Regions from separate parts of the Streptococcus sp. HMSC056C01 genome, predicted to be linked through region 2. Evidence: predicted binding sites of a transcription regulator. Region 2 holds the regulator's gene; the other holds the start of a gene.
The links. The regulator Rex, encoded in region 2, represses fermentation and respiration genes when NADH is low (regulators of the CRP and FNR family bind a similar motif). The targets are predictions, from matches to a motif close to TTGTGAANTANTTCACAA.
Positions count from the first base shown of each region.

Region 1: a site for Rex is predicted at 1,309-1,326, ahead of adhE (bifunctional acetaldehyde-CoA/alcohol dehydrogenase). Genes of this name have one in related genera too.

Region 1 covers NZ_KV804201.1:6,257-9,668, forward strand. Annotated here, with positions in the region: gene adhE (bifunctional acetaldehyde-CoA/alcohol dehydrogenase) at 1-1,273, opposite strand, end outside; gene HMPREF2795_RS05240 (MORN repeat-containing protein) at 1,574-1,987, opposite strand; gene HMPREF2795_RS05245 (low molecular weight protein-tyrosine-phosphatase) at 1,962-2,417, opposite strand; gene yajC (preprotein translocase subunit YajC) at 2,466-2,786, opposite strand; gene tkt (transketolase) at 2,903-3,412, opposite strand, start outside.
Region 2 covers NZ_KV804209.1:148,735-152,146, reverse strand. Annotated here, with positions in the region: gene HMPREF2795_RS07775 (cysteine desulfurase family protein) at 1-478, shown strand, start outside; gene HMPREF2795_RS07770 (DUF1831 domain-containing protein) at 483-830, shown strand; gene HMPREF2795_RS07765 (DUF4649 family protein) at 840-1,055, shown strand; gene HMPREF2795_RS07760 (redox-sensing transcriptional repressor Rex) at 1,137-1,778, shown strand; gene HMPREF2795_RS07755 (gamma-glutamyl-gamma-aminobutyrate hydrolase family protein) at 1,794-2,483, shown strand; gene HMPREF2795_RS07750 (hypothetical protein) at 2,507-2,986, shown strand; gene radC (RadC family protein) at 2,989-3,412, opposite strand, start outside.

The DNA.
Region 1 (3,412 bases), on a different contig from region 2:
CATCCCCGATACCACCGAAAGTAGAAGGTGAGTTACAGATAACACGAATAGCTTTAACAGCTTTACCAAATTCTTTAGTCAATTCTTCATCAGCTGTATGGATGGCTGCTGAGTGTCCAAGACCGTTAAATTCAACCATTTGACGAGCTTTAGCAATACCATCTTCACGGCTTTCAGATTTCAAAACTGCGATAACTGGCGACAATTTTTCACGAGTCAATGGCTCGTTTTCACCAACTTCTTTACATTCTGCGGCAAGAATGTTTGTTCCTTCAGGAACAGTAAATCCTGCTTGTTCTGCAATCCAAGTTGCTGGTTTCCCAACGATGTCAGCGTTCAATTTTGCACCAGCACAGTTTTTGCTGTTTGCTTTCACGCCGAAGCAGAACTCTTCAAGAAGAGCTTTTTCTTTTTTGTTTACAAAGTAAGTGTGATAAGATTTGAACTCTGCTACAAATTCATCGTAAATTTCTTTATCAATGATAACAGCTTGTTCAGATGCACAGACCATACCATTGTCAAATGATTTAGACATTACGATATCGTGAGCAGCTTGGCGGATGTTAGCTGATTTTTCAACATAAGCTGGAACGTTTCCGGCACCTACCCCAAGAGCTGGTTTACCACATGAGTATGCAGCTTTAACCATGGCATTACCACCTGTTGCAAGGATTGTTGCAATACCTTCGTGGTTCATCAATGCACTAGTTGCTTCCATAGATGGTTCAGTAATCCACTGTACACAGTTTTCAGGAGCACCTGCTTTAATCGCTGCATCACGAACGATTTGAGCTGCGTGAGCTGATGATTCTTGAGCTGATGGGTGGAATGCAAAGACAATAGGATTACGAGTCTTCAATGAAATCAACGCTTTAAAGATTGCTGTTGAAGTTGGGTTAGTTGTTGGAGTGATACCACAAACAACACCAACTGGTTCAGCGATAAGAGTCAATCCTGTTACATCATCTTCTTCGATAACACCAACTGTTTTAGTGTGGCGCATGTTATTTACCACGTGCTCACAAGCAAATAGGTTTTTAGTTGCTTTATCTTCAAATACTCCACGTCCTGTTTCTTCAAAGGCATGTAAAGCCAATTCTCCGTGAGCATCAAGTGCAGCAACTGAAGCTTTTGCTACGATATAATCGACTTGATCTTGATCAAGTTTACGCATTTCTTCAAGGGCAACTAAAGCTTTTTGCACCAAACCATCGACATGCTTTTCGGCAGCGAGTTTCTTTTCTTCTGGTGTTACAGTTTTTTTATCAGCCATATTTTCCTCCATAGCTTTCAAGGATCACAAGTCCTTTGTTAATTTTTTCACAAGTTTATTATAACTCTTTTTTAAACGTTTGTAAACAGTTTCATAGACATTTCACAAACTTTTTTTATTTGTTTGTGAAAACAATTTCAAATATACCCACACATGCACTTTTTCACTTAAAGTTTGTGAATTATTCCATAAAAGTTTTATTTTTCACAAACTTAGTTGCAAAACAGTCTTGTAAGCCGTTTTTATTTCCATGTAAGCGCTTTCTGATATTCTGGAAGAATACCTCCTTCTAGGAGGAGGTTATTGTGCTTGTTGAAATAAACCTTGTTTGAAGTCCCCTTCATAGACTACTTCTTGTTCGGTAGTCAGTTTTCCTTTTCCTTCAGCTTGGCCATTTACAAAGTCTCCCTCATATACCCAACCTGCTTTAGCTTGGTAGGTACCTTTACCATTGAAGGCGCCATTGCTAAATTCTCCAGTATAGGTATCACCGTTCGAGAAGGTAACAGTGCCCTGACCATTCATCTTACCACGAACTAGGCTCCCGTCATAAATAATAGCATCGTTATCAAGCTTAAGAACGCCCTGTTTTGGAAGATTGGTCAGAAATACAAGACCTGCACAGACAACAATGACGATAACTGTCGCAATTTCTAAACGGGGACGTGTTAAATAGACACTATATTTTTCATAGAGTTTTTTTAAATTTTCCATGTTCACTCTCATTTTCTAAGCGACTTAACCAAGCCTGGCAACCAGCTAAAACTCGGTCATAAGTTTCTTCAAAATCACCTGTATACCAGGGATCTGGAACGCTTTCAGATGCAAAAGGCTGTATCTTGTATTGTTGATCCTGTGGACACATCTGATGCAAATCAGCGAGATTAGACTCATCCATCCCAATGATATAGTCAAAATACTCAAAATCTTTTTTAGAAATTTGTTGGGAAGTTTTTGAAGTATCATAAGGAACGCCATGACTTCGAAAGATTCCTTGCGTTCCTTTGTGGATTGGATTACCGTGTTCCCAGGAAGAAGTCGCTCGACTTTGAATCTCATATTTATCGGTCAGGGATTTCATCACAAATTCCGCCATAGGGCTACGGCAAATATTACCAAGACAGACAAAGACAACTTTTTTCATCATTGTTCCTCTCATTTATAGAAAAACGGGAATGCATTCCACCCCGTTTTATTCTTCAATAGCACTGCCTTCTTCGATAACTGCACCTTCAGGTGTGACAGCTTCTTTGACTGGCAAAACTGTTCTAATTGCACCTAATTCGAAAGTCAAGTATACTCCGTCTACATCAAGTACAATCGTTTTGTTTTCAGTATCAACTTCGTCGACTGTACCGTAGAGACCACCGATAGTGATTACTTCGTAGCCTTTTTGAAGTTTGTTGAGGCTCTCCATACGTTTTTCAGCTTGTTTTTTTTGAGAACGTTGCATGAAGAACATCAAGCCGAACATCAAAACAAGCATAATCAAGAATGTTAAATTCCCACCCATTATTTTTTCTCCTTTGTAATTCAGATAAAACTACTATATCAAATTTCACTTGTTTTTACAAGATTGCACCTTGATTTTAGGTCAATAAAAAACCAGAGCAAATGCCCTGATTTTTCTTATTTCAAGTTGTTTACAAGTTCTACTAAGTTTTCAACTGTAAATCCATATTCTGCTAAAACTTTTGGTGCTGGGGCAGACGCTCCAAAGGTATCAATACCGAGAACCGCTCCATCAAGACCAACGTATTTGTACCAGTTTTGAGTTGCTCCCATTTCAACTGCTACACGGCGACGAACTGCATTTGGTAAAATCTCTTCTTTATATGCTGCATCTTGTGCATCAAATACATCTGTAGATGGCATGCTGACTACGCGAACTTTTCCACCTTGACTTGCCAATTCTTTAGCAGCTGCAACAGCCAGATTAACCTCTGAACCAGTCGCAATCAAAATTGTATCAAAGTCTGCTGCATTTTCATATACAACATAAGCACCTTTCGCAACCTTGTCAAAGTCTGTTCCTTCTTCAACAGTCAAGTTTTGACGAGTCAAGACAAGAACAGTTGGTGTTTTCTCGCTCTTCACTGCTTGATACCAAGCTGCTTGAGTTTCACGCGCATCTGCTGG
Region 2 (3,412 bases):
ATCTACAGATTTTGACTCCTACCTTCATGGTGGCGATCAAGAGCAGAAAAAAAGAGCAGGAACAGAAAATCTTCCTGCCATTGTGGGAATGGTAGCAGCTCTAAAGGATGATCTTGAAAACCAAGAACAAAACTTTAAAAAGGTTCAAAAACTAAAAGAAACATTCTTAAAGGAAATGGCTGACACAGACTATTATCTCAATCAAGGGAAAGACCAGCTACCTTATGTCCTTAATATTGGATTCCCAGGTCAACGTAATGATCTACTACTCCTTCGTCTAGATCTTGAAGGTATTTCTATTTCAACTGGCTCTGCTTGTACTGCAGGTGTCGTTCAGGTTAGTCATGTTCTTCAGGCTTTCTACGGTGAAGACTCTCCTCGCTTACACGAATCCGTTCGCGTCAGCATTTCACCTCAAAATACAGAGCAAGAAATAATCACTCTCGCACAAACTCTAAAAGAAATCATTGGAGGTTAACTCAATGGCATTCGAAAAAACCATTAGTCTTAAAAATTGCCGTTATGATTACACACTTAGCCCAACCGTCAAAAAGTTCACTCTAAAAGATAACACTTTTTTTGAAACTAAGGTTGGTAACTATGAACTAACACGTCTTCTTGAAAAAGTTCCAAATAGTGGGGAAGGTTTCCAACTTAAGATTATCATCAACAAAGACTTAACAGGTGCAAAAATCAACATCACTGATAAATTTGGTCTACGTTTAGTCGATATCTTTAAGTCAGAAGAAACTCATATCCACCAAGAGAAATTTTACTTCTTGATGGATAGTCTTGTTGAACGTGATGTCTTTACTAAAAGCGAAAGATAGAAGGCAATTATGTTTCGATTAACTTACAAAGACACCTATCAAGTCGATCGCGTTTTAGAATACGAAGATTATGAAGCACTCATGCTATCACTTTCAGGTTGTGTGACTCTTCCAGATACTACTGTCATTACTTCTCTGACCTATAATGAAAAAGAAATCTATCAGGGGCTTCTGGGAAATCTCTATCGTTTTCTATCTCACTATGATTTTACGAAGATAAGCTAAGATTTTTCTTAGTTTTTTCTTGTTTTTGTTGATTTTTTCACAATCTTTCTATAAAATAGTATTTAGAAAGGTTGTGATTTTGTGAAAGAAAAACAGTCTGCTATTCCAAAAGCAACAGCAAAGAGACTTTCTCTTTATTATCGTATCTTTAAAAGATTTCATGCAGAAAAAATTGAAAGAGCCAACTCAAAACAAATTGCCGAGGCCATTGGTATTGACTCTGCTACTGTTAGACGAGATTTTTCCTACTTTGGTGAACTTGGTCGCCGTGGATTTGGCTACGATGTCAAAAAACTAATGACGTTTTTTGCTGATCTTCTAAATGATAATTCTATTACAAATGTTATGTTGGTGGGTATTGGTAATATGGGGCACGCTCTCCTTCACTACCGTTTCCACGAACGAAACAAAATGAAAATCATTATGGCTTTTGATTTGGATGATCATCCTGAAGTTGGGACAAAAACTCCTGATGGAATCCCAATTTATGGAATTTCCCAAATCAAGGATAAAATAAAGAATGCAGATGTTAAAACTGCAATCTTAACAGTTCCGAGTGTCAAATCACAAGAAGTAGCTAATCTCCTTGTCGAAGCAGGTATTAAAGGAATTTTAAGCTTTTCACCCGTTCATCTCCAACTACCAAAAGATGTGGTAGCTCAGTATGTAGATTTAACTAGTGAATTGCAAACTCTCCTCTATTTCATGAGAAAAGAGGATTAGAAAGCGAAAGCATTTATGAAAAAACCAGTTATTGGGATTACAGGAAACGAAAAAGCTCATCCTGATGATGAGCTTATGATGAGCTATGCTGCGAAAGGCTTTGTTGAAGGAGTCAAGGAAGCTGGGGGAATTCCCATTATCCTACCAATTGGTGATCAAGAAATGGCTAGTTACTACATTGGCTTGATTGATAAACTCATTTTAACTGGTGGACAAAATGTCGATCCAAAGTTCTATGGTGAGCCTAAAAAGATCGATAGCGATGACTACCACCTTCAGAGAGATATTTTTGAGCTAGCTCTTATAAAAGAAGCCATTAAACAGAAGAAACCCATTTTTTCTGTTTGTCGAGGCACCCAGCTCTTTAATGTGGCTATGGGAGGATCTCTTTATCAAGATATTGAAGACCATTGGCAGGATACTTCAGCCGAGTATACAACTCAACGTTTAGTCACCGAGCCTGATACTATTCTTCGAGATATCTATGGAGAAATCTCCCATATCAACTCTTTCCACCATCAGAGTATTAAGGACCTAGCTCCAAATCTAAAGGTTGTAGCTCATGATCCTAAAGATGGAATTATCGAGGCTGTTACAACAACGGATGGTTTCCCTTTCCTCGGTGTTCAATGGCATCCAGAATTTCTCTTTGAAAATCGCCCCAAAGATAAAACACTTTTCGACTATGTCGTCAATGAACTCTAAAGCTACTAATAGGTTATTAAATCGTGAATGAACTTAAAACACCTTCTACTCATGATATTTTGAGAGATTTAGAAGCTAATATTTTCACTTTTCTTAAGAGCAAGGAAATAGAAGTTTATTTTCAACTTTCTAATCTATACAGACTTTTAACAGCCGAAAGCTATCAAGCATTTTCTAAGGATAAAGAGAATCTTGATAAACTATCTCAAAAAGAAAAACAAAAGCAACTCAAAGAGTGGTCTAAAAAGGCAAAACCATTTTGTAAAAAAACAGATGCTAAATTAAAAGGTAAATTTCGATCATCGGTCGGTTTTTACAGGGATATCCTCATCCATAAAAAAAGGTATTATAAAATAAAAGATTTTAATGCTATTGTTGATTTTATCGTGCAAGAAAAATTGCTAGTCCCTACATTAGCTCCACTTCCTGTCATAGATATGACTCAAGTAGAATCCTATGCTTTACAAGAGATTGATCAGGGTCCCCTAAAATTTAAAAAATAAACCTATATCAAGTCCGTCTTCTCACGGTAACTAAAATAATCGGAATGTGAAACAATGAGATGGTCCAATAAGACCAAACCCATTAATTCGCAGGCTTCTTTAACAAGTTTCGTAACATGGTCATCATTTCTACTAGGCATAACAGCACCAGATGGATGATTATGAACAAGAATCACGGATGTAGCCATATGCTTTAAGGCATAGTGAAGAATTTCTCTTGGTTCCGCAATACTTCTAGTAGCAGATCCAATAAAAATGGTTTGCTGATGAATAATTTGATTTTGTGTATTCAGATAGAGCGCCACTAGGTGCTCTTGTTTTTTATCTCCCAATTCTTGTTGCATCTTTTTAGCCAGTCTTTGACTACTAAGAATGCTCTCTGCCTCAATGGTTTCATGTTTGTGAATACGACTTCCAAGCTCAATC